Linked DNA regions of Ramlibacter pinisoli. The protein of the gene in region 1 interacts with the protein of each later gene in a pairwise test. Links are inferred from orthologs where the notes say so. Each region holds a gene or a part of one and is shown on either strand. Other genes may lie near its edges.

Region 1 (14,185 bases):
CGCCTTCCATCATGGCCAGGGTGTTGCTCTTGGCCGAGGCCGAGGTGTAGGCCTTCAGGCGGCTGGACTCCAGCGAATGCGGGCCGGCGTTGTCGCCGCGCTGGACGGCGCGCACGACGCCGGCGCGGTCGACCACCGTGGCGGCGACGTTGTAGCCGCTGGCCGCGCAGGCGGCGACGGCACCGGCCGCGATCTGGTTGGCCAGGTCGAGCGAGATGTTGCGTTCCGTGCGCACGCCCTGGGCCGAGGCGGCGCTGGCAACGGCGGACAGGGCCAGGACGGACAGCAGGGGGAGAACTTTCATGCGGTGGCTCCTTGGTTGTGGTTGGCGGTTGCGAATCAACCGTGCCGCCACTGTAGGAAGCGGGGGGCGGAACCGCCAGTCGGGCGGCTACGCCACCGACCGCGTAGAACTACGCGGTGCCGCCGCCCGCCGCGAGGGCGGCGTACTGGCGCACCAGCTGGGCCAGCGAGGCCACCTCGAGCTTGTCGAAGAGGTGGGCCCGGTGTGCCTCGACGGTGCGCGGCGACAGCCCCAGGGCCTTGCCGATCTCCTTGTTGGTCAGGCCTTCCACCACCAGCGCCAGCACCTCGTGCTCGCGCGGCGACAGCTGGGCATGGCGCTCGCGCGCCGCCCGGTCGGCCTGGCTGCGCTCGCGCGAGCGCACGTGCTGGCGCACCGCCTGCTGCAGCGTCTCCAGCAGCAGGTCGTCGTCGACCGGCTTCTCCAGGAACTCGGCCGCCCCGCCCTTGAACGCGCGCCGGCACATCTCGACCGTGCCGTGCCCGGTGAGCAGCACGACTGGCTGGTCGGTGCCGGACGCGACCAGCTGTTCCAGCACCTGCAGGCCGCCCAGGCCCGGCATGCGCACGTCCAGCACGATGGCGCCGATGGCCTCGCGGTCGACCTCGCGCAGGAAGGCGAGCGGGTCGGCCCAGCTGCGCACGCGCAGGCCGATGGTGCCGATCAGCAGCGCCAGCGCGTCGCGCACCGCCTGGTCGTCGTCGACCAGCTGGACCAGAGGGGTGTCGAGGGGACTGGTCATGGGGTCAGGCGGCCGAGGGCAGGGTGAGGCGGAACAGGGCGCCGCGCGGTGGCCGCTGCTGGGCCTGCAGGGAGCCGCCCATGCCCTGCGCCAGGCTGTCGCACAGGCTCAGCCCCAGGCCGAGGCCGTGTTCGCGCGTGCTGACGAAGGGATCGAAGATGCGCGCCAGCAGCTCCGGCGCGATGCCGGGGCCGCTGTCGGCGACCGACAGCACGCCGCCCTCGGGGCGCTGCGCGACGTCGACGGCCAGGTCGCGTTCGGCCGCCGGCACCTGCTCCAGCGCCTGCAGCGCGTTCATCAGCAGGTTGTGCACGATCTGCTCCAGCGCCACCGGTTCGGCCTGCACCGCCACCGGCACCGTGCCCTGCAGGCGCGGCGCCACCCCGCGGCGGGCGAACTCGGGCTCGAGCAGGTGGAACGCGTTGCGCACCGCGTCCTGCAGCACCACCGGCTGCAGCGCCGTCTCGCGCCCCGGCCGCTCGATGGTGCGGCGCAGGCGCGCCACCACCTCGCTGGCGCGCCGGGCCTGCTCGGCCGCCTGGCCCATGGCGGTGCGCGCCGGCGCCAGCTCGGGCGGCTCCTCGGCGAGCAGCCGGCGCGCCGCCTGCGCATTGGCCAGCATGGCGGTGAGGGGCTGGTTCAGCTCGTGGGCCAGGCCGCCGGCCAGTTCGCCCAGCGTGTTCAGGCGCGCCACCTGGCCCAGCCGCAGCAGGTCCTCGGCGCGGCGGCGCGCCTGCCGCTGCCGGTCCCAGGCGGCCAGCGCGGCCACGATGCCGGCACTGGCCAGTCCCCAGCCGGCCCAGGCGAGCCAGGGCAGCTCCGACCAGCCCAGCACGCGGAGGGCGACGACGTCGAACGGATGGCTGGGCGACGCCAGCGGCTTGCGCAGGCTGAAGGCGCCGACGCGGCCGGCCGGTTCGCGGCCGGGCTGCAGCACCAGGGCCGCGTCGCCCTGCGCCAGCGCCACCCGCACCGGGTTGTCGTCGCGCCGCATCGGCCATTCGCTCCAGGGCACGGCGGCCACCAGGTCGACCTGCAGCGCGAAGCTGGCGGGCTCGGCGGCCAGCAGCAGCCAGGCCCGGCCGAGGGCCAGGTCGGCCTCCGCCAGCACCGGCCGGCGCTCGCGTCGCGACAGCTCCTGCGCCTGCCGGAAGGTGTCGGAGGGCCAGGCCGCGCCGGCCGGCAACTGCCGCACCGCGATGATCTGCGGATAGAGCGCCGGCAGGCGCTGGATGCCGTCGGCACCGGGCGCGGGCTGCAGCAGGGCGAGGGTGGCCAGCACGGCATCGTGCTGCGCGGCGCGCTGGCTCAGCAGGCGGTGCGCGATGCGGGCCTGGTTCTCGAACGCCTCGCGCTCGCGGCCGCGGTCGATCGCGGCCAGCACCCAGCCGCCTGCCACGGCCAGCAGCAGCCAGCCGAGCAGCCACGGCCAGGGAGGACGCAGGCGTGAGCTCATCGCCGACGATTCTTGCACGGGCCTTCCCGGCACAATCGACCGCATGAGCCTCGCCGTCCGAGCACGCGCCGTCCCGCCCGGGGTCTGGCTGCGCGTGTCCATCGGGGTCGCGGTGCTCACCATCGGCCTCAAGACACTGGCCTGGTGGCTCACCGGTTCGGTCGGCCTGCTGTCCGACGCGATGGAGTCGCTGGTCAACCTGGCCAGCGCCGCCTTCGCCCTGCTGATGGTGCGCGTGGCCGCCCGGCCGGCCGATGCCGAGCATCCCTACGGCCACCACAAGGCCGAGTACTTCTCGTCGTTCTTCGAGGGGCTGGCCATCCTGGTCGCCGCCCTGGCCATCCTGTGGGCCGCGGCCGAACGCTTCCTGCATCCGCAGGGCATCGAGCAGGTCGGCGCCGGCCTGCTGCTGTCGGTGCTCAGCTCGGCCTGCAACGGCGCCCTGGCCTGGGGGATGCTGCAGTCGGCCAGGGCGCACCGCTCGATGGCACTGGAAGCCGACGCCCGCCACCTGGTCACCGACGTCTGGACCTCGGCCGGTGTGGTGGTGGGCATCGGCCTGGTCGCCCTCACCGGCTGGCTGTGGCTGGACCCGGTGGTGGCGGCGGCCGTGGCGCTGAACATCCTGCGCGAGGGCTGGGCGCTGGTGTGGGCGTCGTCGCAGGGGCTGATGGACAAGCGGGTCGACCGCCACACGCTGGCCGAGATCGAGAAGGTGCTGCAGGGATTCGAGCACCCGGCGATCCGCTTCGACCACGTGACCACCCGGCGCTCGGGCAGCCGGCGCTTCGTCGACCTGCACATGCACATGCCGGCCGAATGGACGCTGCGCCGCGCGGCGGCCCTGCGCGCCTCGGTCGAGCAGGCGCTGATGAGCGCCGTGCCCGGCCTGCGCGCCAGCATCCAGCTGCTGCCGCAGGACGTCGAGGCGCACCTGCTGGACGAGGAGGACCCGTTGTGATCGGACTGGTGCAGCGCGTGAGCGAAGCCCGGGTGGTGGTGGAGGGCCGCACCATCGGCCAGATCGGCCCGGGGCTGCTGCTGCTCCTGTGCGCCGAGCGCGGCGACGACGTGCCGCAGGGCGAGCGCCTGCTGGCCAAGCTGCTCAAGCTGCGCATCTTCGGCGACGCCGAGGGCAAGATGAACCGCAGCCTGCAGGACACCGGCGGCGGCCTGCTGGTGGTGAGCCAGTTCACGCTGGCGGCCGACACCTCGGGCGGCAACCGGCCCGGCTTCGGCAACGCGGCGCCGCCCGACGAGGGCCGGCGCCTGTACGAGGACTTCGTCGCCCGGGCCCGGGCCGCGCATCCGCTGGTGCAGACCGGCGAATTCGGCGCCGCCATGCAGGTGCACCTGGTCAACGACGGGCCGGTGACCATCCCGCTGGTGATGCGCTGAGCCGGGCCGTCCGGGAGGGCGGCGCTGCCGGCCGGCTCAATAGGGGTTGGGGAACCCCAGTGCGCCCAGCAGCAGGATCTCCAGCGCCTCCATCTCCAGCGCGTCGCGCTCTCCGGTCTCGTGGTCGTAGCCCTGCGCGTGCAGGGTGCCGTGCACCAGCAGGTGGGCGTAGTGCGCCTCCAGCGGCTTGCGCTGCGCCGCCGCCTCGCGCTCCAGCACCGGGCCGCACAGCACCAGGTCGGCGCTGACCACCGGCGCGCGCGCATAGTCGAAGGTCAGCACGTTGGTGGCGTAGTCCTTGCCGCGGTACTGGCGATTGAGGTCGCGCCCCTCGGCCTCGCCGACGATGCGCACCGCGATCTCGCCCGGGCGCTGCAGCGCCATCGCCATCCAGCGCCGCACGCGCGGCTTGCGCAGCAGCGCGCGGTGCTCGGCGGCCCCCGGGAAGGTGCCGAACTGCAGGTCGAGGGCGAGCTCGGCGTCAGGCATCGCGCTTGCGGGCGGCGTCGTAGGCATCGACGATGCGCGCCACCAGCGGGTGGCGCACCACGTCGGCGCTGGTGAAGCGCGTGTGGGCGATGCCCTTGACCCGCTTGAGGATGTGCTCGGCCTCGACCAGCCCCGACAGCTGGCCCTTGGGCAGGTCGATCTGGCTGATGTCGCCGGTGACCACGCACTTGCTGCCGAAGCCGATGCGGGTGAGGAACATCTTCATCTGCTCGGGCGTCGTGTTCTGCGCCTCGTCCAGGATGACGAAGGCGTTGTTCAGCGTGCGTCCGCGCATGAACGCCAGCGGCGCGATCTCCAGCGCGTTGCGCTCGAAGGCCTTGCCCACCCGCTCGAAGCCCATGAGGTCGTAGAGCGCGTCGTACAGCGGCCGCAGGTAGGGATCGACCTTCTGGGTCAGGTCGCCCGGCAGGAAGCCGAGCTTCTCGCCGGCCTCCACCGCCGGCCGGGTGAGCACGATGCGCTGCACGCTGCTGCGCTCCAGGGCGTCGACGGCGCAGGCGACCGCCAGGTAGGTCTTGCCGGTGCCGGCCGGGCCGATGCCGAAGGTGATGTCGTGGTTGGCGATGTTGTCGAGGTAGACGCTCTGGTTGGGCGTGCGCGCCTTCAGGTCCGAGCGCCGGGTGTGCAGCAGCTGGGCGCCCTCGTCGTCCTCGTCCATCGTTTGCTCGCCGGCCACCATCAGCTGCACCTTGTCGGGCGAGATCGGCCGGGCGGCGATCTCGTACAGCGCCTGCAGCACGTCCATGGCGCGCTGGGCGCGGGCCTTGGCGCCTTCCACCTTGAAATGCTCCTGGCGGCGGCTGATCCTGACCTGCAGGGCGATCTCGATGGTTCGCAGGTGTTCGTCTGTGGGGCCGCACAGGTGCGCCAGGCGGGTGTTGTTGGGTGGCGCGAAGGCGTGGCGAAGGATCAAGCTGATAATCCGTGCGGAGAGGGGGCGTGCTGCCCGGAACTACGCATGATAGGCAGATTGAACGGAACGCTGGCCGACAAGAACCCGCCGCAGGTGCTGGTGGACTGCCAGGGCGTGGGCTACGAGGTCGATGTCCCCATGAGCACCTTCTACAACCTGCCCGGGGTCGGCGAGAAGGTGTCGCTGCTCACCCATTTCGTCGTGCGCGAGGACGCCCAGGTGCTGTTCGGGTTCGGCAGCACCGGCGAGCGCGATGCCTTCCGCCAGCTGATCCGCATTTCCGGCGTCGGTCCGCGCACCGCGCTGTCGGTGCTCAGCGGCATGAGCGTCGCCGAGATCGGCAGCGCCGTCACGGCGCAGGACGCCAGCCGGCTGGTCAAGGTGCCGGGCATCGGCAAGAAGACCGCCGAGCGGCTGCTGCTGGAGCTCAAGGGCAAGCTCGGCGCCGACCTGGGCGCCGCCGGTGGCGGCGCGCCGGCCAGCGACGCCCAGGCCGACATCCTGCAGGCGCTGGTGGCCCTGGGCTACAGCGACAAGGAGGCGCAGGCCGCCTTGAAGGCGCTGCCCAGGGACGTCGGCGTGAGCGAGGGCATCAAGCTGGCGCTCAAGGCGCTGGCGCGCTGACACCATGCACCCCGCGGACCTGCTCGGCATCCCGCTGCTGCTCGCCCTCGGCGGCGCCACCCTGCTCGCTGGCCTGCGCTACGCCCGCCAGGCCGACTCGGCGCTGCAGCAGAAGAACCGCGCCGCGCTGGGCCGCCTGTTCGGCCCGCGGCGGGCGCGCGGCCAGCTGCCGCCGGCCGACGGCCGCTGGCACCGGGTGCTGCGCGAGACCCACCGGCGCGACAGCGCCGGCGCCGGCCGGCCCTGGCTGGTGTCCGAGTTCTGGCTGGTCGACAGCGAGGGGCGCCAGTGGCACGTGGTGCTGCGCTGCGACCCGCGCAGCGACCCGCAACCGCGGCTGGTGCCGCTCACCCTGGCCCCGGCCTGACGCATGACCATCCGGACCGACGATTTCGGCCTGCCGCCGCCCCAGCGCGTGGTGTCCGCCGCGCCGGCCTCGCCCAACGAGGAGGCCATCGAGCGCGCCCTGCGGCCCAAGCTGCTGGCCGACTACGTGGGGCAGGCCAAGACGCGCGAGCAGCTGGAGATCTTCATCGGCGCCGCCAGGAAGCGCGGCGAGGCGCTCGACCACGTGCTGCTGTTCGGCCCGCCCGGGCTGGGCAAGACCACGCTGTCGCACATCGTGGCCCACGAGCTGGGCGTGAACCTGCGCCAGACCTCCGGCCCGGTGCTGGAAAAGCCCAAGGACCTGGCGGCGCTGCTCACCAATCTCGAGAAGAACGACGTCCTGTTCATCGACGAGATCCACCGCCTGTCGCCGGTGGTCGAGGAAATCCTGTACCCGGCGCTGGAGGACTACCAGATCGACATCATGATCGGCGAGGGCCCGGCGGCGCGCTCGATCAAGCTCGACCTGCAGCCGTTCACGCTGGTCGGCGCCACCACCCGCGCCGGCATGCTGACCAACCCGCTGCGCGACCGCTTCGGCATCGTCGCCCGCCTGGAGTTCTACAGCGCCGAGGACCTCACGCGCATCGTGCGCCGCAGCGCCTCGCTGCTGGAGGCGCCGATCGACGACACCGGCGCGATCGAGATCGCGCGCCGTTCGCGCGGCACGCCGCGCGTGGCCAACCGCCTGCTGCGGCGCGTGCGCGACTACGCCGACGTCAAGGGCAGCGGCCGCATCACGCAGGACATCGCCAACAAGGCGCTGGCCATGCTGGACGTCGATCCGCAGGGGTTCGACGTCATGGACCGCAAGCTGCTGGAGGCGGTGATCCACCGCTTCGACGGCGGGCCGGTGGGCCTGGACAACGTGGCGGCCTCCATCGGCGAGGAGCGCGACACCATCGAGGACGTCATCGAGCCCTATCTCATCCAGCAGGGCTACCTGCAGCGCACGCCGCGCGGGCGCATCGCGACGCTGGCCGCGTTCCGCCACCTGGGCGTGGCGCCGCCGGCCGGGCGCGGCGACGGCGCCGACCTGTTCGCCGCTGCCGGCGGGGCCGGCTAGGTCAGCGCGCCGCGCGCGTCGACCCGGATGATGCGGTCGACGGTGCCCTGGACCAGGCCGCCCTTCACGCCGACCAGGTGGTCGTGCAGGTTGACCGTGGGGTCGCAATGGCCCGGCACCAGCCACAGCGTGCGGCCGATCTCGGGCAGCCGCTGGCGGCCGGGGAGCGGCCGCAGGATGCCGTGCTCGTCGCCGCCGTTGTCGTATGCCAGGCCATGCTCGCCGTCCGGGTCGTGCACCGTCGGCAGGCCGGAGTCGATCGCGTGGCTCTTGTGGCCGGCGTCGCAGACCGCATGCCGCAGTCCGGCGCTGATCACCTGCGTCTTGACGAACAGGGCGTGCTCGAAGTTCGGCTGCGCCGGGTCGCGCTCGTTCTGCGCGTAGTCGGCGTCCATGAACAGGAACGAGCCGGCCTGCAGCTCGCCGTAGACGCCGCTGGCCGTCTCGCAGACCATGCTGCCGGTGCCGGCCCCGGTGACCAGCGGCACCGGCACGCCGTCGGCCTCGATCAGCTTGCGGGTGAAGGCGGCGTCCTGCGCGGCCTGCGCGATCAGCTCGCGCCGCGCCTGCGGCGTGCGCACGTGCTGCGCCTTGCCGTGGTAGGCCTGCAGGCCGGCGAAGCGCAGCGCGGGGTGGCGCCGGATCTCGTGCACCAGTTCGGTCGCCGCGCGGCCGGGCGGCACGCCGCAGCGGCCCTGGCCGACATCGATCTCGACGTAGACGTCGATCACCGTGCCGCCGCCCAGGGCCTGGCGGGCGTCGTTCATGGCCTGCGCCAGCCGGACGATCCCCTCGCGGCTGTCGACCGCGATGCCCAGCCGGCCGCCGTCGACCGCCAGCCGGCTCGCCAGCTGCGCCACCCGCGCCAGCTTCTGCGGCGCAATGACCTCGTTGGTGATGTAGACGTCGTGCACGCCGCCGGCCACCATGGCCTCGGCCTCGGCGGTCTTCTGCACGCACACGCCGACCGCTCCGGCCTGCACCTGCAGGCGCGCGATGGCCGAGCTCTTGTGCATCTTGGCGTGGGCGCGCCAGCGGATGCCGTGCTTACGCGCGAAATCCGCCATGCGCGCCAGGTTGCGCTGCATGGCGTCGAGGTCGACCACCAGGGCCGGGGTATCGATGGCGGCGACCGGTTGGCCGATCAGTTGCCGCAGGGAATCGTCAAGTGGAGGTTTCGTCTGCCGGAGGTTCATCGAGATGGTTGGTGTCCGACCACCCGATGAGGGTGAGGCCCTGGGGTGTCCAGAGCAGCCGGTTGATGGCACCGTTGGGGAGTTCCCAGGTGCGCGGGGAATTGACTTCCTGGCCGGTCGCGACGCGGTACAGCGCATCCAGCACGCCGCCGTGCGCCACGACCACGATCTGCTCGCCGGGGTGGCGGGCGGCCAGTTCCTCGACCGTGCGCTGCACGCGCGCGCGCAACTGCAGCAGCGACTCGCCGCCCTCGGGCGGGGTCCAGTCGGGGATGCGCTTGCGCCAGTTCTGCGCGTGCTCGGGCCAGGCCTGGTGGATCTCGTCGAAGGTCTTGCCCTCGAACTTGCCGAAGCTGCGTTCGCGCAGCCCCTGGTGCGGTGTCACGGGCACGCCGGCGGCCTCGGCGATGGGTTCGGCCGTGGCATGTGCGCGCGACAGGTCGCTGGAATAGATGGCGGAGATGGGCTCGGTGGCGAGCGCCTCGCGCACCCGCTGCGCCTGCCAGCGCCCGGTTTCGTTCAAGCCGATGTCGAGCTGGCCCTGGATGCGGGCATCGACATTCCATTCCGTTTCGCCGTGGCGGACCGCAATGATGCGGGTGGCTTCCATCCGCCGATTCTAGGCAGGCCGGCTCGGCCTGCCATGCCGCCGAAGTTGCGAGTTGTCACCGGCCGGTGGGCGACGGGGCAGAGGCGGGCGCCCGCTCCGGCGCGGGTGCGGCCGCCTGCGCCTGGGGCCGGATCACCTCCACGTTCACGTAGCGCAGGCCGGGGGGCGGGTTGGGAAATCCGACCATGGCGGCATCGAACATGGCGCCGATCACGACGGCATGGTCCGCCCAGGGGCCGTCGTTGGCGGCCCGGCTCTCGAACACCACCTGCTTGCTGGCGAGCTCGCGCACCACCACGCCCACCTCGCGCTGGAACCAGATGTAGTCGGCGCGCGGGTACGGGTAGCCGTAGCCGTGCCGCCAGTAGCCGCCCCAGGGGTAGGCGGCGCCGCCCCAACCCCAGCTGTCCCAGGGGTCGGCCCAGGGCGAGAGGGTGCGCTGCACGCGGGCGCTGACCTCCACGCTGTAGACCGGCGCCAGGTCGTCGCGCCGCAGCCCGGCCTTGAACAGGGCCTGGTCGGCGAGCGCCTCGACCTGCTCCTGGGCCGGCTGGGTGTGCTGCAGCGGCAGGCGGTCGAAGCGGTAGGTCGGCGTCGCCGGCAGGGCCTTCAGCCCGGAGAACGACTGCACGGTGCTGTCGACCACCAGGTTGCCGGCACAGCCGGCGAGCAGCAGCAGGCCGGCGGTGACGGCAATGGCGAGGGCGCGCGGGCAGCGCGGCATGGCGGGCCTCCCGAAGGCGGGTCAGAGCTGGATGACCGACAGGCCCGGCAGCGCAGGCGGGGCGTCGAATGCCTCGGGGTCGAACGCCTTGTCGCCGTCAGCGCTGGGCACGCCGGTGGCTGTCAGACCGGCGAAGTCGAACAGCGTTCCGTCGGCCAGGTGAGAAGGCACGACGTTCTGTAACGCATGGGCCATGTTCTCGAGCCGGCCCGGGTGCCTCTGCTCCCACTCGCGCAGCATGGCGCCGACCTGCTTGCGCTGCAGGTTCTCCTGGCTGCCGCACAGGGTGCACGGGATGATGGGGAAGCGGCGCTGCGCGGCCCAGCGCACCAAGTCCTGCTCGGCCACGAAGGCCAGCGGGCGCACCACCACATGGCGGCCGTCGTCGCTGACCAGCTTGGGCGGCATGCCCTTGAGCTTGCCGCCGAAGAACATGTTGAGGAACAGGGTCTGCAGCATGTCGTCGCGGTGGTGGCCGAGCGCGATCTTGGTGGCGCCCAGTTCGTCCGCCACCCGGTACAGGATGCCCCGGCGCAGCCGCGAGCACAGGCTGCACATGGTCTTGCCCTCGGGGATCTTGTCCTTGACGATGGAGTAGGTGTCCTGCTCCTCGATGTGGAACGGCACGCCCAGCGCGGTCAGGTAATCGGGCAGAACGTGGGCGGGAAAGCCGGGCTGCTTCTGGTCGAGGTTGACCGCCACCAGCTCGAAGCGCACCGGCGCGCGCTGCTGCAGCTTCAGCAGGATGTCCAGCAGGCCGTAGCTGTCCTTGCCGCCGGACAGGCAGACCATCACCCGGTCGCCCTCCTCGATCATCGAATACTGGGTGATCGCCTGGCCCACCAGCCGGCACAGGCGCTTCTCGAGCTTGTGCGCCTCGCGCTCGATCTTCGCCGCGCGCGGCAGGGCAGGGGTTTCGGTGTCGATCCAGACGGCGGCCATGGGGCCGATTCTCTCATCCGGCCAGCTGGCGGGGCCGCTGCCGCCCGGCGCGCCACGCCCGTGTCAGGGCCGCGCAGCGGCACGGAATCGGCCATCATCGGCGCCATATGGAGCCCGCGTCGCTGCCCGAGCGCCTGGACCGCCTGCCGTGGTCGCGCTGGCATTGGCGCGTGGTGCTGGCGCTGGGCATCGCCTGGGTGCTCGACGGGCTGGAGGTGACGCTGGTCGGGTCGGTCGGCGGCGTGCTGGAGCGGCCCGACACGCTGGGCCTCAGCGCCGCCCAGGTCGGCTGGGCCGGCTCGGTGTACGTGGCCGGCGCCGTGCTCGGCGCGCTGGCCTTCGGCCGGATGGCGGACCGGCTGGGGCGCAAGCGGCTGTTCCTGCTGACCTTGCTGGTCTACATGGGAGCGACGGTCGCCACCGCCTTCTGCACCGGCTTCGCCGGCTTCGCGCTGTGCCGCTTCGTCACCGGCATCGGCATCGGCGGCGAGTACGCCGCCATCAATTCCGCCATCGACGAACTGATCCCGGCCCGGGTGCGCGGGCGCGTCAACCTCGCCATCAACGGCAGCTTCTGGCTCGGTGCCGCGCTGGGGGCCGTGCTGAGCCTGGTGCTGCTCGATGTCCGGGTGCTGGGCCCGCAGGATGGCTGGCGGGCCGGCTTCCTGGTCGGCGCCGTGCTCGCGGTGGCCATCCTGCTGGTGCGCCGGCACGTGCCCGAGAGCCCGCGCTGGTTGCTCGCACATGGCCGGGTCGAGGAAGCCGAGCGGGTGATGGCCGGCATCGAGGCGGCCGCCGGCGTGCGCAGCCCGGCCACGTCGCTCGCCCGCGACGCGGCCGGGCGCCGCCCGCTGCCCAGCCTGCGCGACGTGGCGCGGGTGCTGGCAGGGCGCTACCGGCAGCGCAGCCTGGTGGTGCTGGCGCTGATGGTCTCGCAGGCCTTCTTCTACAACGCCATCTTCTTCACCTACGCGCTCGTGCTCACCCGCTTCCACGGCGTCGACCCGGCCCGGGTGGGGCTGTTCATCCTGCCGTTCGCGCTCGGCAACGTGCTCGGGCCGCTGGTGCTGGGCCCGGCGTTCGACCAGGTCGGCCGGCGCCGCATGATCGGCATCAGCTACGCGCTGGCCGGCGTCGGCCTGCTGGGGACCGGGCTGGCCTTCTGGGCCGACCTGCTGGGCGCCGTGAGCCAGACCCTGGCCTGGTCGCTGGTGTTCTTCTTCGCCTCGGCCGCCGCCAGCGCGGCCTACCTCACCGCCAGCGAGGTGTTCCCGCTCGAGATGCGGGCGCTGGCCATCTCGCTGTTCTACGCGGTGGGCACCGGCATCGGCGGCTTCGCGGCGCCGGCGATCTTCGGCGCCCTGGTCGACAGCGGCAGCCGGGGGCAGGTCTTCGCCGGCTATGCCTTCGGCGCCGCGCTGGTCATCGGCGCCGCGGCCGTGGCCTGGCGCTGGGGCGTGGACGCCGAGCGCAAGGCGCTGGAGGAGATCGCGCCGCCGCTGGTCCCCTGAGCGGCTAGCGCGGCGCGGGCTCCGGCAGCCGCTGGTAGACCACCCACTGCTGCGGCCCCACGGTCGCCACCGGCACATAGTGGCCGTGCACGTAGTCGTAGAACGCGCGCAGCTCGGGCGTCATGGACCAGTAGCGGCGGCCGGGTCGGGCGTTCTTGGGGTAGTACCAGGCCGGATCGAACTGCGCCAGCGGGGGCACCAGGTTCTCGCCCTCGATGGCGTTGGGCGTGGCGTCGACGATCAGCGGCGGGGCGGCGCGGCGCAGTTCGTCCACGAGGCCGTCGACCAGGGCGGCGTCGGCGTAGCGCGGTGTCAGCAGGCCCAGCGGGTAGAGGAAGCGGCTGGCCGGCGGCCGCCCGGACAGGAAGTGGACGTCGGCGGCATGGCCCCAGACGAACAGCCGGTCTGCCGCGGCCGTGTGGCTGCGCACGTAGTCGGCGGTGATGGCCACCTGCTGGCGGCGCGCCTTCTCGTTGACGTCGATGGCCAGCCGCATCGCGGTGCCCGCAACCGCCGACAGGGCCGCGCCGGCCGCGAGCAGGCCCACCAGCAGGCGCCGGGCCGGGGCGGCCGGCACCAGTGCCGCGAGTTCGACCACGAAGGCCGCGGCCAGCAGCCCGGCGGGCGCGAAGGTGGTGGCGTAGTAGTGGCCGTAGTGGCGGCCCGAGGTCGAGGCCAGCAGCAACTCGATCGGCAACCACAGCACGGCCAGCAGCAGGGCTGGGTTCGCGCTGCGGCGGCCGGCGGACCGCAGTCGCAGCACGCCCAGCACCCAGGCCGTGAACAGGATGGCCGCCGAGCCGTACTGGGTCGCGACCGTGGTGCCGAAGTGCAGCGCGCCGGCCTTGGTGCGCAGCTCGGAGCGGGCGTACAGGACGTTGTAGTGGAACGCCTGGTCCCAGAACGCCGCCAGCGCGCCCCGGCTGGCCAGGTAGCCCACGAGCGCCGCCGTCACCAGCGCCAGCCCGGCCAGCCCGGCCGCCACGAGCACGGCACGGTCGCGGGCGGGCCGCTCGCCGCGCATCACCAGCAGCAGGGTCAGGCCGACGGCGACCGCCGCGCCGGCGAGGTTGGCGCGCAGGTAGAAGGCCAGCGCGCCCAGCACGCCCAGCGCCAGGGCCGGCAGGAAGCGGGTCGGGCGCGCCGCGTCCCAGCGCACCAGCAGCAGCACGGCTGCCCATTGCAGCGGGATGACGTAGCCCTCGGTCATCCCCAGCGGCAGCATGGCTGCGACCGGCAGCGCGAAGCAGACGGTGCCGAACAGTGCCGCGGTGGCGCCGAAGGCGCGCTTCATCGCCGCATAGCCCAGGACATTGGCGGCCGAGAACAGGGCGAGGTTGAGCAGCCACAGGCCCCAGGGCTGGCCGCCGCTCAGCGCGAGGCCGGCGGCGTTGACCAGGAAGATCAGCGGCGCCTTGTGGTCCCAGAAGCTCAGGTAGGGCGTGCCGCCCTGGCGCACCAGCTCGCCGGCGTAGGCGAAGAAGGCGGCGTCGATCGGCGAGTCGGAGCTGAAGCCCGGCTCACGGAACACCGGCCAGCGCAACACCATGACCCCGGCCAGCCACAGGCAGGCGGCCAGCGGCACGCTCCAGTCGCGCAGGAAGGATCGCAGCGCCGATGACGTCCAGCCACGACCCGTGCCCGACACCGGGTCGGGCAGGGCGCCGGGCGGCAGGCCCGGCAGGCCGGGGCTGCGGTCGACCCCGCTGTCGGTGAAAAAAGGCGGCGGCATCGCTCCAACCGTTGAACCGTGGGGCGGATCGTGCCCGGCCGGACGGTGGCGAGCTGTAACCGACGGAAGT
Region 2 (14,065 bases), on another replicon or contig:
GATGTAGTCGCCCAGTTCGAGGAAACCGTTCGCCGTCACGCACGGGCTGTTGGGCGCGAGCGTCTGCCGCACGTTCTGGCGGGCCGCACGCAGCCACGGCTCGCGGGTACCGAACAGCGCGATGGGCAGGCCGTCGGCCTCCTGCAGCAGCTTGGGGATGAGGTCGGTGCCGTTCAGGTTCTGGCCCGCCGGCTGGTTCAGCAGCCGCATGAGCAGGAACACGCCGATGCCGTCGCGCACCACGACGTCGGCCGACATCAACGCCTGGTAGAACGGGTCGGACTCGGCGACCTGGTTCATCGCATGGGCGTTGACGAAGGCCAGCACGCGGGGCTCCCCGGGGCGCAGCAGCCATTCGCACAGCTGCTCCTCGCCCTCCTGGGAATGGACGCGCGCCATCGACCGCACCAGCTGGTACCAGCGCGTCTGCCAGTCCAGCTGGGCCATCACACGGTTCCCGCCCCGTTGAGCACGGCGCCGACCACGCTGACGCCGAATTCGCGCAGGTCTTCCGACAGCTTGATCACGCGCGGCATCGAGCTGCGGTCGCGGCAGGTGACCATCAGGGCGGCCCCGGCGCGCGCCGCCACCGTGCCGGCATCGGCCCAGCTGCTGGCGGCCGGCGTGTCGACCAGGATGACCTCGTACATGCCGCGCAGCGACTGGATCAGGCGCTGGAAGGCCGGTCGCGACAGCAGCTCCTGCGGGTTGGGCGGCAGCACACCGGCCGGCAGCACCGTGAGGCCGGGCAGCGGCTTGATGTCGCACATCGCCTCGGCGCCGGCACGGCCGGCGAGCACGGCCGACAGGCCGATCTTGCCGGGCAGGCCGAAGATGCGGTGCTGGCGCGGCCGGCGCAGGTCGGCGTCGATGACCAGCGTGCGCTTGCCCATCTGCGAGAACAGCACGGCCAGGTTGGCGGTGATGTAGCTGCGGCCCTCGCCCGCGCCGGGGCTCACGATGGCCAGCGCGGCCTGGGCCGAGTCGTTCTCGAACCAGCGCAGCATGAGCTGCGCGCGCAGGCTGCGCAGGTGTTCGACCGCCGGGCTGTCGGGCTCGTAGGCGGCGATCAGGTCCTTGCCCAGGCCGGCATCGGGCGACAGGCTGGCATGGCCGAACTGCAGGGCGAGCGCCTGGCGCACGTCCTCGTCGGTGAGCAGGCCCATCGAGATGCCGGCTTCGCCGAACGGCAGGCCGACCTTCTTCTGGTACTCGTGGATGCGCTCGGCCTCGTCGCTGGTGATGCGGCCGGCGTCGACCAGCAGCGCCCCGATGGGCTGGGCAACCTCGCGCGCCGGCCCGATGATGTCGAGGTCGCGGTGCAGGGGCAGGATCTGGCTGTTCATGCGAGGCTCCCGCGGTAACCCAGCGCAGGACGCGTCGGGCCGTTGGCCAACAGGGCGAGCGATTCACGCCCATTGTGCGCCGGCAGCGAGGCCAGGATCGGCAATCCGGTGGCCAGTTGCAGGTCGTCGACCGAGCGCACGCGGCGGTTCATCAGTTCCAGCAGCACGGCGCCGGCGATGGCCAGCAGCAGCCCGCCGAAGGCCGCCACCAGCAGAGCCAGCTTGGTGGTCGGGCCGCGCGGCTCCAGCGGTTCCACCGCGGTGGCCAGGCGCTGGATGTTGGTCTGGTTGGTCAGGGCCTGCAGCTTGGAGTTGGAGGCGCGCTCGGACAGCGCCTCGTAGGCCTTCTGCGCCGTGTCGACGTCGCGCCGCAGCACCGACAGTTCGTCGCGGTACTTGTTGAACTGCATGACGCGTGCACGCTGGGCGTTCACGGCGCCGGACAGCTCGCGCTCGCGCGCCCGGCCCACTTCGAAGGCGGTGTTGATCGAGTTGCCGATGCTGCTGGTCTCGGAGTTCAGGCGCGAGCGCATCGCATTGAGCTCGTCCTGCATGCGCACCATCTGCGGGTGGCGCGAGCCCAGGTTGGCGCTGGCCTCCTGGATGCGCGCTTCCTGGCGGGCGATGTCGGCCTTCAGGCTGTTGATCAGGGGACTGACCATGACCTCGGCGACGCCCACGCCGGCATTGCGCTTGTTGGCCACGTCGGTGAGCTGGCCCTGCACCATGGTGAGCTGCGAGGACAGCTCGTTCAGGCGCTGGGTCTCCATGTCGACGCCGTCGGCGCTGATGACGCCGGTCTTCTGCTGGTAGTCGGTCAGGCGCTTGGTCGATTCCTCGAGCTTGCCGCGGGCGAACTTCAGCTGCTCCTCGAACCAGCTGGAATAGCGCTTGGCCGGGTCGGTCTTGATGTCCAGCGCGATGTCCAGGTAGGCCTGGGAGAAGGCGTTGGCGATCTTCGCGGCCTCCTGCGAGGAGCGGCTGGTGTAGGCGATGTTGATGATGTTGCTCTCGCGCGCCGGCTTGACGTCCAGCTGCGTCTGCAGGTTGCCGGCCAGCCAGGTCTTGAACTCGCCGCGGCCGCCGGAGGTCTGCTGCCACTCCTCGCGTGCCTTGGCGTCCTTCTCGAGGCCCAGCGTCTCGACCACGCGCTCGGCGACCCGGTCGCTGCGGGCGATGTCGATCTGGGTGGCCATGTAGCTGGCCGGGATGGCCGGCTGCCACTGGTTGCTGCCCAGGGGATCGGTGGAGCGGATGTCCACCAGCACCGGGGCGCGGGCCGTGTAGTAGCTGGGGCGCAGCAGGGTCCAGGCGAGCGCCAGGGCCACCGTGGCCAGGAAGATCCCGAAGGCGACGAATCGTCGCGCCCGCAGGATGGACAGGAATTGGTAGAGGTTCATGGGCGAGGCTTTCGGCAGGATCAGAACAGGCTCTCGCGGACGAAGATGACGTCGTTGGGAAGCACCGGGTCGGTCAGGCGGGCATCGGATTCCACCGCCTTGCCGTCGGGGCCGGTGCGGGTCAGGCGCAGCCGGCTGGTGCTGCCGCGCGGGGTCGGGCCGCCGCCCTGGGCCAGGGCCTGCTGCACGGTCATGCCGCGCTCGATGCGGTACGGGCCGGGGCGCTGGGCCTCGCCGTAGATGTAGTAGACCGGCGCCTTGTTCACGAAGATGGTGTCGCCGCCCTGCACGACGATGTCTTCGGCGCTGCGCTGGTTGATGAACAGGCCGGGGATGTCGATCACCTTGCGGAACGGCTGGCCGCTGCGCGTGCCGGTGACGATGAGGGTGTCGTCGCCCATCGGGGTGACGCCGCCGGCGGCCGCCAGCAGGTCGCTCACGCGGGTGGTGGTGGTCTCGAGCGGGAAGCGCCCGGGCTTCTGCACCTGGCCGAGCACGGCCACCTGGCTGCCGCGCACCTGCAGCAGGACGATGTTGACCTGCGGCTGCTTCAGGTAGTTGCCGCTCTTGAGGGCGCCGGCGATCTTCTGTTCGGCCTGGCCGATGGTGGAGCCGCCGATGTTGACGGAGCCCACCAGCGGGTAGCTGATGGTTCCCTGTTCGGAGACCCGCGCCTCGACCGTCAGGTCGGGGTTCTGGAACACCTGGACCCGGATCTGGTCGCCGGGGCCGAGCTTGTACTCGGACCCGGCGGCCTGGGCGGCAGCGGTGGGAGCCCCGTTGCCGGCCTGTGCCCGGGCGCCCGCGGCATCGGCCTGGGCCCCCGCCAGCGTGGCCCACGCCACCATCCAGATCATCCCCAACGTTCGAAGCACGGTTCTCATGTTCTTACTCCCTTCAGATAGCCGCGGTTGCCCGCGCGGCCGCGTCAGATCGTCAGCTTCAGCGACAACCCGAGCACGTTCGCGCGGTAGTTGAATGCAGGCAGCGACGAGTCGCGTTTCTCGTTGCGCCATTGGGCCGCCACGCCGATGGAACGGCGCGGCTGCCAGTCCAGGCCCAGGGCCAGGACGTCGAACTTGTCGGAACGGCCCGCATCGGCGGTGGCGGTGACGCCTTCCCAGTTGCGCCGCTCATGCTCGTAGCGCAGGCTCACGCCGGTCTGGACCGTCGGACGCCAGACCGGGCCGACGAAGAAGCGGTCGGTCTCGGTGTGGCCGGTCGGGCCGACGATGTAGCTGCCCAGGTCGCGCTGGTAGCCCGCCAGGACGCGGGTCTTGGCCGTCGCTTCCCAGTTGACCGTGACGCCGCCCACCACGCCGCTGAAGTCGCGGCCGGGGGTGTTGTCGTGTTCGCGCTTGAGGTTCGCGATGCGCGCATCGACGGCCGTCTTGGGTGACACGAGCCAGCGGAACGTGCCCTCGATCTCGTTGTCCTTGAAGCCGGTGGCGGTGGCGACCTGGTATTCGCCGTTGCCGTAGCGATAGCGCAGCGCCACCAGCGAACCGGAGGGCAGCTCGTAGCTGGTGCCCACGCGCACGCTGTCGACGTTGGGGTTGCCGTCCCAGCCGTTGGGATCGTCACTGGTCGACTGCGTGTGCTGGATGCCGCCCAGCACGCGCCAGGCGGCGCCCAGCTTGTAGCCGCCTTCGAGCAGCTCGGCGCGCTCGACGCGGCGGAAGACGGCGCCGGTGGAGCCGGAGGCCAGGTCGCGGAACTCGCGGCGGTCGGCGCTGGCGACACCGTCGAACTGGTTGCCCGCGCGCCAGAACCAGGCAGCGGCGTAGTTCAGCGTGTTGTAGTCGACGCCCAGCTTGTCGAAGTTGTAGTGGCTCACCTCGGCATCGACCACCACGCGCTGCTGGCTGAATCGCTGGTTGTAGCGCAGGCCCGCCCCGAGCTGCGTGATGGTGTCCTTGATCTCGCCGCCGGCAGTGCGCAGCACGTTGTCGTCACGCTCCACGCCGGCACGGGCGCGCAGCACCAGCCCCTGGCGGTCGTTCTCGAGCGGGTTGGTGGTCACCGGCGCGAACGGCTGCGAGATCGACTGCGCGGGCGACATGTTGACGATCGCGGACTCGCCCATGGGCGTTGCCATCGGCGTGTCCATGGCCTGCCCCGCCGGCTGGGCGGCGGATTGCCCCGGCTGCCCCCCGGGCGACTGGAGCGTGGTCTGCGCGTGCAGGGCGGCCGGCAACAGGCACACCGCCGTGACGGAGAGCAGGGGCCGCAAGGATCGTTTCTTCATTGGTGTTTCTCGGAGGGGCCCGGCGCAATCCACGAGTTCATGGTTGCATCGACTGTTACGCACGGGCTACGGGCGGACAATGGCTCGTTGGAGCTGGTGCTCAATAAGCCGCGCCATCCTTGAACACCAGCCGGATGGTCCTCCAGATGATGTAGAGGTCCAGCCGCAACGACCAGTTTCTCAGATAGTCGAGGTCGCAGCGAATCCGCGCCTCCATCTTTTCCAGCGAATCGGTCTCGCCCCGGAAGCCGTTCACCTGGGCCCAGCCGGTGATTCCGGGCTTGACTTTGTGTCGCAGCATGTAGCTCTTGATCAGCGGCCGGTAGAACTCGTTGTGGGCCACCGCGTGGGGACGCGGGCCGACGATGCTCATGCGGCCCTGCAGCACGTTGATGAACTGGGGCAGCTCATCCATGGACGTCCGGCGCAGGAAGCGCCCCAGGGGCGTCACCCGGACGTCGTCGCGGCGCGCCTGCAGGACCTGGGCGCCGTCCTCGGTCACCGTCATGGAGCGGAACTTGTAGACGATGATTTCCTGCCCCCAGACGCCATAGCGGCGCTGGCGGAAGATCACCGGTCCGGGCGAGGTGAGCTTGATGGCCGCCGCGATGCCCAGCATCAGGGGCGACAGCAGTAGCAGGATAGCAACAGCCAGCACCATGTCGCTGCCCCGCTTGACCAGGGCGTTGGGTCCGCGGAACGGGGTCTCGCACACCGAGATCACCGGCATGCCGCAGATCGAGTCGGTGCGACCCTGGATCAGGTCGGTCACGAACATGTCGGGGACGAAGTAGACCGATGCGGTGGTGTCCTTCAGCGCGTCCAGCAGCAGCTTGATGCGCGGCTGCGACGCCATGGGCAGCGACAGGTAGACCAGCTGCACGTTGTGCTTCTTGACGTACTCGGCGATCTCCTGGATGCGCCCGAGCATGCGGTGGCGGTTGCGCCCGTGCAGGCGGTCCGGCGTGCGGTCGTCGAAGAACCCGAGCAGCTCGACGCCGGTGTAGTGCGCCAGCGACAGCCGGTCGGCCAGCGAGCCGCCCTGCTCGTTCATGCCCACCACCACGGCGCGCAGCGGAGGTCCCTGCAGGCGGATCAGGTGCGGGGCCGCCTGGCGCAGCGCCCAGTGCGACAGCAGCTGCGCCGTCGGGGCGAGCCACAGCCAGTGCAGCACGATGGGACGGGGAAAGTCGTCCAGGTGCCCGGTGGCGTAGCCCAGGCCGAACAGCAGGCCGCAGGTCCAGGCCCAGCCCAGGAGCGTGTCGACGATCACCCGCGGCGCCGAGGCGCGCAGCTGCTGCCGGCCCGGATAGGCGAGCGCGAAGGCGACGATGGACACCACCAGCCAGCGCGTGCCGAGCGCACCCTCGAAGGTCCACACCAGCAGCCACAGCGACACCACGGTGGCGAGCGGCTCGACGAAGGCCTCGAACGCGCGCAGCAGGCGGCTGTGGCTGAAGACGGCGGGACCGGGCAGCTCGGGGGCCGCCGGCGGCGCCGTGCTGGCCGCGGCGAGGATGCGGTCCGCCTCAGGCATAGGCAGCCATCCGGGTGAGCTTGGCCACGGCCTGGGCGCGGTTGGTGACGTCCAGCTTGCTGAAGATGCTCTTCATGTGGTTCTTCACCGTGAACTCGCTGATCCGCAGGATGCAGCCGATCTCCGGGTTGGTCTTGCCCATCGCGACCCAGACCATGATCTGGCGCTCGCGCTCGGACAGGGCGCCCAGGCGCACGACCAGCTGCTCGACCTGGTTGCGCTCGGCGCCGGGCTGGCGCACTGGGGCGGGCGGCATGCGGCGCAGGGCCGAGTCGATGAAGGGCAGGATCAGCTTGAGCGCCCCGGGGCCGGCCGAGGGCACCAGCCCGCTGCCCAGGGCCGCGAAGATGCGCTCGCCCCCCAGGCGGGCGTCGCCGACGCCGTGCACCAGCGCGGTCTGCATGCCGGGCACGCCGGGCGACGCGGCCCAGCCCTGGCCGGCCTCGCCCAGCAGCTGGCCGCAGCCGCTGATGTCCAGCTGGCAGGGTTGCGACTGCGCCGCCACCCAGCAATCGCGGAAGTAGTTGACCAGCGGCCCGATGCGCTGCGACGGGCACAGGTGGGTGCGCAGGCCCGGCAGGCTGGAGACGATGTCGAACTGGACCTCGCCGGAGCGGAAGTCGCCCCAGCCGACCAGCAGGATGTCATGCGGCAGCCACTTCTGCACGTCGCCCTGCAGCCAGCGCCACAGGTCGGCGTGGGTGCGCAGCGTCGCGCCCTGGCCGGCGATCCTGAGGAACGTGACCGGGTCGACGTCTGGCGTGGTGGAAATGGTGTTCATGCTGGTACTCCCTGCTTCCTGCCGCCGAGGCGGCCGAATAATTCCGTCACAGTTGTTTCGTCACACATGGGTGAACCGGGGTGACTCCTCGTTGATCGCCGCAACGACACGTAACGACCGTGGCCATCGAGCCACGCTTGACTTGCGCGCCTGTCGCGGGTGTGGCACATGGGCGGTCGTCGTGTCCTTGTCGCTCTGCATTCTTCGCGGTGACGACATGGTGTGAAAAATGGACATACGCCACGGGTAGGCTGCACACGGACCTTGCTGTGGGGAATCGCGCACCTGCGTGACAGCCGATTCCGACACGGCCGTTGCGTGTCCCATCCCCACAGGACGTCACAAGACGCAAGCAGGTGCCAGCAGGTGTATGCAGCCTCGACGGTATCGGCGCGCGCCGCGAGCGCACGCAGGACAACTGCCCAGCAGGAGGAATCTGCAGCGGCAGGAATGCGGCGGGCTGGATGGCGCGCGGGAATGCGGGGGGACAGGACCAGCGCCAGGGCGCGTCAGCGCGTCCGTGGTGCGTCACCGCGGCGGAGGTGCCGCGGACCACGGTCGGGCCAGTGGTCGCCAGCGCGACCGGGAAGCGTCGAAGCTGCGCTCAGAAGCGCGGCAGGTCGTCCAGGCTGAGGCCGGGCCGGTCCTCGTCGAAGGCCAGTGTCTCGGTGCCCTCGGGCAGCACGTCCACCTTGACCTCGGGGCCGGGTTGCAGGCCCCCCTCGTCGTCGGGGAACATGCTGATGATCGTGTCGCCCTCGACCAGGCGGTCGACCACCTCCGTCACGCGCGTCGGCGAGGGACGCATGTCCCAGCGGGCGCTGCGCGCGTCGATCAGGCCCATCATCGCCTCGACGATCTGGGTGCCCGCATAGCGCAGCGCGGTGATGCCGTAAGTGGCTTTCTCGAGCATGCGCGGAATTGTGGAAGCCCTGGGTCGCCGGCAGATCAGGCATTCGCCACACACTGCGTGGGAAGCTGCCTACGGTCGCCCTACGCGCCGCTATCATGGCCCGCCCATGGCCGCCCTCTCCCCTGCAATGCCCGCCCTCGGCCGTGCCCATGCGCGCCGCCTGCGGGACGTCTACCGCTCGGCTGGCTGGCCCTGCCAGGACCCGCTGGAGATCGAACTGCTGGCCTGCGGCCTGCTCGAGCGTGTGCTCTCGCCGGGCGGCCATGAAGCGCTGCGCGTGACGCCGGACGGCCTGCAGCTGGTGGCCGCCACGCTGCGCGACAACCGCGCGCGGCTGTCGGCCCACGAGGCCCTGGTCGAGCGGGTCGCACGCGAGATGGTGCGCGCCGGCCGCGTCGCCTGGCGCGGCCTGAGCCTGCGCGCGCAGGTGCCCGGCGAGGCCGACGCGGCGGCGCAGTGGTGCATGTGCAAGCCCGACGTCTTCTCGATCCGCAACACCTCGGTCGCCGAGTACGTGGAGCCGGTGGTCCACGAGGTGAAGGTGCGCCGTTCCGACCTGCTGTCCGACCTGCGCCAGGCGGCCAAGCGCGCGGCCTACCTCGATCTGGGCGAGTGCTGGTACGTGCTGGGGGCCGATGCCAAGGGGCGCTGCATCGGCGCGCCCGACGAGATCCCGGCCGGCTGCGGGGTGCTGGTGGTGGAGAACGGCCGCCTGGTGGTGGCCCGGCCCGCGGCGCGCCCACGGCGCGCGGAGCTGCCGTTCGGCGTGTGGATGGCGCTGGCCAAGGCAACGCCGGTCGCCGGCCTCGACGAGGACGCCCAGGGGCTGCTGGCGGCGAACGACGGCTAGCGCCGTTCACCACGTCGCCGGCACCGGGCACGCGCCGCGCGCCTCAGTTCTTCGGATGCTCCGACTGCCCGTCGTCGGGATCGTGCACGCGGCTCCTCTCGGGGTCGCGCGCGGGCTGCGTGGGTTCCGGGTCGGCCGGCTTGGGCGCAGGGGTCGGCATCGGCTCCGGCGGCGGCGTGCCGGTCATGGCTTCTGCGGGTGCACCTCGGTGTGGCGGGCGGCCTCTTCCGGGTCGTCGTTCGACGGTGTCGGGATGTCGTCCTCGCTCCAGAGTTCCGGCTCCTCGTGTTCGAGGCCGGGGGTGTGCGGGGTCATGTCGGCGGTGGCCATGACGGGTTCCTTGGGGATCTAGATGGCGGGCTTGTGGACGGTCGGGTCCTCCGGCTCGGATGCCGGCGGGAGCGGACCGAACTCGGGCTCCACCGGCAGTCGCGACGGGTTGGGCGCACCGTTATCCGCCGGCTGTTCGTCCGGGGTCTCGGGCTCGACCGGATGGGTGGCCATGGCAGCCTCAGGAATCACGCGTGGTCGACAAACGGGCCCCGGCCGTCGCCGGCGATGCGGGCTGGTCCGGGCGGAGTCTGGGATCGACCTGGTTGTGGATCATGGCGGCGTCCTTGGTTGCAACCCATCGTGGGTGTGCGGGCGCGATGTCGCGCTCGGCGCGGATGCCATGGCGGTGTCGGTGCCCGCCGACGGCGCCGGTCAGGCGCTTTCCTGCTCTTCCTGCTCTCGCTCGGCGTCGCGCCGGACGGTCTTGCTGGGGTCGTGCGTGAAGGGCATGCGGGGCAGGCCGATCAGCGACTGCAGCACCGCGTGCGCACGGTCCATGTCGGCACCCACCATGGCCAGCGCGACCTCGTGGCCGGGCTCGTCGTGGGCGATCTTCACGTAGGCCGCGCGCAGCCGCTGGTAGTCTTCCTCGGCGCGCGCCAGTTCCTGCTGGGCGGCCAGCATCTTGGTGTACTCGGCACGGCTGTAGCGCATCCTGGAATCCTAGGCAGAGCCCAGCGGGAGGTGTGTAGGACAAGGCAGCATGCGCGCGCAGGCCGGGTGCCAGCTCAGCGATCGTTGGCCGCGATGCCCAGCCGCGTCGTGCCGTCGGGCAGCGGCACGGAGATGGGAGCCACCTCGACCGGCGCGATGCCGGCCTGCTGTGTCAGGCCGATCTTGGCGGCCGTCGCGGGTGACAGGTCGACGATGCGGCCGTCGACGTAGGGCCCGCGATCCTGGATCGTGACCTCGGCGCTGCGCCCGGTCTCCAGGTTGGTGACGCGTGCCTTGGTGCCCAGTGGCAGCGTCTTGCTGGCGGCGTTGTCCTCGCGCGGGTCCATCGGCGTGCCGTCGGCCATCTTGCGACCGGCGAACTGCGGGGCGTAGAACGACGCCTTGCCGACCTGCTTGCTGCCGCTGCGATCGAGCTGGTGCCCCTTGGCAGCCGGATGGTCGGGGCGTGGCGGCGCGTCGCCGGCGAAGGCGGCTGCGGTCGCCAGCGCGGCGACGAAAACGGCCAGCTGGCGGCCTTGGCGGTGGATGCGTGCGATGTGCATGGGTTGACTCCTGGGAGTGGCCCATCGCAGGCGGACGCGAGCGCCACGCCACCGGGCCATGCCGACGAGTCTGCGCAACGCTGCACTGCAGCCGCGTCGGGCTGGCCCCAAGCCGGTCGTAGGACGGGCCGGGTCAGCGGGGCCCGCGCGGCGGCTCAGGCGGGGGCCACGCACACCGCCTGCAGCCGCAGGTGGTGCATCAGCTCCCGCAACAGCACCAGCATGGCGGCCGGCCGGCGGCCGGCGGGGACGGCATCGGCGGTAGCGAGTGCACCGCTGCTGCCGGCGGCCAGCCGGGTGAACAGCCGCTCCACCGCCTCGATGGCCAGCAGCGCGTCCGAGCGCACATCGAGCCCTGCGGCCGCGGCGAGCTGCCGCAGCACCGGGTCGTCGGCGGTGAGCACGGGGTCGGCGCGCAGCGTGCCCAGCGCCGAGATCGCCTCCTCGATCCCCTCGATGGCGGTCTCGAGGTCCAGGGCGGTGGGCGGATCGCGCCGGAAGCCTTGCGCGATGGCATCGATGCCGATGTCCACGTCGAGGGCGCCGACGCGCGTGCGGCGGGGCTCGAACACCAGCATGGCAGGTGGAGGCGATGCGGCCATGCGACGCATCGTAGTGCCGCACGTGCAGTCCCGTGGCGAAACGCGCCATCGGATGAGCCGTGCCGTAGACTCGCACGGTGCGTATCCTCGGCATCGATCCCGGCCTGCAGACCACCGGTTTCGGCGTGATCGACGTCGACGGACACTCCCTCGCCTACGTGGCGAGCGGCACCATCACCACCACCCACCTGCCGCGCGGCGACCTGCCTGCCCGCCTGAAGGTGCTGTTCGACGGCATCGCCCAGGTGCGTGCGCGCTACCAGCCCGACGCCGCGGCGGTGGAGATCGTGTTCGTCAACGCCAACCCGCAGTCGACCCTCCTGCTCGGCCAGGCGCGCGGCGCCTGCGTGACGGCGCTGGTGGCGTGCGAGCTGTCGGTGGCCGAATACACCGCGCTGCAGATGAAGCAGGCCGTGGCCGGCTCGGGGCGGGCCGGCAAGGCGCAGGTGCAGGAGATGGTCAAGCGGCTGCTCAAGCTGCCGGGCGTGCCCGGCCAGGACGCCGCCGATGCCCTCGGGCTGGCGATCACCCATGCGCACGTGGGCAGCTCGATCGCCCGGCTGGCGCAGGTGGCGGCCACCACGCGCCGCAACACCGGCCAGTACCGCGCCGGTCGCGTGCTCTAGGCGCCGCTCAGATCCGCTCGGCCACCAGCACCAGGAAGAAGCCGGCGGCGGCCAGCAGGGTCCACTTCAGGATGACCCAGCCCCAGTGGCGGTAGCGCGGCTGGCCGGTGCCGGCATAGAAGGCGAAGCACACGCCCGCCCCCAGCAGGAGCAGCACGATCGCCCAGCGGAACAGCAGCATCGGCTACCAGGCGCGTGCCGGCAGCGCGAAACCGGGCGGGGCGAGCTTCTCGTCCTCGAAGGTGACCACTTCCCAGGCGTCACGCTGGGCCAGCAGCGCACGCAGCAGCTTGTTGTTCAGCGCGTGGCCGGAGCGGAAAGCACCGTAGGCCGCCAGCATCGGCTTGCCCAGCAGGTACAGATCGCCCATGGCGTCGAGGATCTTGTGCTTGACGAACTCGTCGTCGTAGCGCAGCCCTTCGCTGTTGAGGACCCGGTAGTCGTCCATCACGATGGCGTTGTCCATGCCGGCGCCCAGCGCCAGCCCGTTGGCACGCATCATCTCGACGTCCTTGGTGAAGCCGAAGGTGCGGGCCCGCGCGATGTCGCGCTGGTAGTTGCCCTGGCCGAGGTCGAACTCGACCCGCTGGCCGGTGGAGTCGACCACGCGGTGGTCGAAGTCGATCTCGAAGCGCAGCTTGTAGCCGTGGTAGGGGGCCAGCCGTGCCCACTTGAGCGCGTCGCCCTCGCCTTCGCGCACTTCCACCGGCTTGAGCAGGCGCACGAAGCGGCGCGGCGCGTTCTGCAGTTCGATGCCGGCGCTCTGCAGCAGGAACACGAACGACGACGACGAGCCGTCGAGGATGGGCACCTCTTCGGCCGTGATGTCCACGTACAGGTTGTCCAGGCCCAGGCCGGCGCAGGCCGACATCAGGTGTTCGACCGTGTGCACCTTGGCGCTGCCGCTCGAGATGGTGGAGGCGAGCCGGGTGTCCGTCACCGCCTCGGCCGACACCGGAATGTCGATGGGCTCGGGCAGGTCGACCCGCCGGAACACGATGCCGGTGTCCGGCTGCGCGGGCCTGAGGGTCAGCTCCACGCGCTGGCCGCTGTGCAGGCCCACACCGACGGCGCGGGTGAGGGTCTTGAGCGTGCGTTGCTGGAGCATGTGTCGATTTTAAGTCGGGGGGTGTCCCGCAGGCGGGGACAGGGAATGGTTCTGGCTATGCCGGCGATTGGTGATCGCAGCGTGGAACCCTTGAGCCGAGCCTCCACGAAGCCCTGCCATCCGGTGCGCGGCGCCGCAGGAGCCGCGCCACCGTTCGCGCGGAGCAGCGCGCAGCGCGAACACCCTTTGAACGAGGATCCGGCTCCGCCGGTCCTCGTTCAACCGATCAACCCACTTCGAAAACGCGCAGCGTTTTCGAAGTGAAGGTGATCAGTCGGCTTGCTTGCGCAGGAAAGCCGGGATCTCGAAGTCGTCCATGCCGCCGGAGCTGAGCGCGTCGACCTTGGCCGCGGCCTGGGTGCGGTTGGTGCGCCACACGCTGGGCACGGCCATGTTGCCGTAGTCGGGCTGGTGCGACGGGCGCCCCATCTCCTGGGTGACGATGGCGCCGGGGCCGCTGACGACGGTGCTGATGGTCGGCACGTGGAACGGCACGTTGTCGGTGCCGGTGCGCAGCACCTGCAGCGGCGGCGCCGTGCGGCGCTGGCCCTGTCGCGACAGGCCGGTGGCCACCACCGTCACGCGGACGTCGTCGCCCAGGTTGTCGTCGTAGGCCGTGCCGTAGATGACGTGCGCGTCCTGCGAGGCGTAGGCGCGGATGGTGTTCATCGCCAGCTTGGACTCGGACAGCTTGAGGCTGCCCTTGGCCGCGGTGATCAGCACCAGCACGCCCTTGGCGCCCGACAGGTCGATGCCTTCCAGTAGCGGGCAGGCCACGGCCTGCTCGGCGGCGATGCGCGCGCGGTCGGGGCCGGACGCCACCGCCGTGCCCATCATCGCCTTGCCGGGCTCGCCCATCACGGTGCGCACGTCCTCGAAGTCGACGTTCACGTGGCCGGGCACGTTGATGATTTCCGCGATGCCGCCGACGGCGTTCTTCAGCACGTCGTTGGCGTGCGCGAAGGCCTCGTCCTGGGTGATGTCGTCACCCAGCACCTCGAGCAGCTTCTCGTTGAGCACCACGATCAGCGAATCGACGTTGGCCTCCAGCTCCGCCAGGCCGTTGTCGGCGTTGGTCATGCGGCGACCGCCCTCCCAGTCGAA

What was found.
Region 2: the proteins of ruvA (region 1) and ruvC interact in binary tests that used the Escherichia coli proteins (3 or more experiments, as listed by UniProt). The link is inferred for Ramlibacter pinisoli from one-to-one orthologs.

What each region holds. Positions count from the first base shown.
Region 1 is NZ_WSEL01000009.1:2,065,670-2,079,854, reverse strand. The notes cover bases 4,281-7,157. They hold ruvA (Holliday junction branch migration protein RuvA), read left to right. Parts: upstream 4,281-5,368; coding sequence 5,369-5,947; downstream 5,948-7,157. Other genes in these bases: ruvB (Holliday junction branch migration DNA helicase RuvB), read left to right, coding at 6,318-7,157; GON04_RS24320 (hypothetical protein), read left to right, coding at 5,952-6,314; GON04_RS24330 (PhoH family protein), read right to left, coding at 4,382-5,323; ybeY (rRNA maturation RNase YbeY), read right to left, coding at 4,281-4,389. Also shown: GON04_RS24360 (GlcG/HbpS family heme-binding protein), read right to left, coding at 1-304; GON04_RS24355 (response regulator transcription factor), read right to left, coding at 414-1,046; GON04_RS24350 (sensor histidine kinase), read right to left, coding at 1,051-2,502; GON04_RS24345 (cation diffusion facilitator family transporter), read left to right, coding at 2,546-3,463; dtd (D-aminoacyl-tRNA deacylase), read left to right, coding at 3,460-3,900; more of ybeY, read right to left, coding at 3,937-4,280; more of ruvB, read left to right, coding at 7,158-7,400; GON04_RS24310 (DSD1 family PLP-dependent enzyme), read right to left, coding at 7,397-8,596; GON04_RS24305 (histidine phosphatase family protein), read right to left, coding at 8,565-9,206; GON04_RS24300 (DUF4136 domain-containing protein), read right to left, coding at 9,262-9,930; tRNA 2-thiocytidine(32) synthetase TtcA, read right to left, coding at 9,952-10,872; GON04_RS24290 (MFS transporter), read left to right, coding at 10,980-12,383; GON04_RS24285 (glycosyltransferase family 39 protein), read right to left, coding at 12,388-14,115. UniProt on the Escherichia coli protein: The RuvA-RuvB-RuvC complex processes Holliday junction (HJ) DNA during genetic recombination and DNA repair.
Region 2 is NZ_WSEL01000003.1:1,522,901-1,536,965, forward strand. What follows is about bases 10,322-13,078. They hold ruvC (crossover junction endodeoxyribonuclease RuvC), read left to right. Parts: upstream 10,322-11,304; coding sequence 11,305-11,853; downstream 11,854-13,078. Other genes in these bases: GON04_RS08635 (septal ring lytic transglycosylase RlpA family protein), read right to left, coding at 10,322-10,625; GON04_RS08640 (hypothetical protein), read right to left, coding at 10,781-11,227; GON04_RS26565 (hypothetical protein), read right to left, coding at 11,861-12,034; lpxC (UDP-3-O-acyl-N-acetylglucosamine deacetylase), read right to left, coding at 12,038-12,961. Outside these bases: GON04_RS08570 (WecB/TagA/CpsF family glycosyltransferase), read right to left, coding at 1-447; chain length determinant protein tyrosine kinase EpsG, read right to left, coding at 447-1,346; chain length determinant protein EpsF, read right to left, coding at 1,343-2,746; polysaccharide export protein EpsE, read right to left, coding at 2,767-3,630; GON04_RS08590 (porin family protein), read right to left, coding at 3,675-4,994; GON04_RS08595 (undecaprenyl-phosphate glucose phosphotransferase), read right to left, coding at 5,095-6,531; XrtB/PEP-CTERM-associated transcriptional regulator EpsA, read right to left, coding at 6,524-7,312; GON04_RS08605 (hypothetical protein), read right to left, coding at 7,917-8,225; GON04_RS08610 (hypothetical protein), read left to right, coding at 8,332-9,075; GON04_RS08620 (hypothetical protein), read right to left, coding at 9,259-9,405; GON04_RS08625 (hypothetical protein), read right to left, coding at 9,424-9,579; GON04_RS08630 (hypothetical protein), read right to left, coding at 9,781-10,062; more of GON04_RS08635, read right to left, coding at 10,137-10,321; cell division protein FtsZ, read right to left, coding at 13,232-14,065.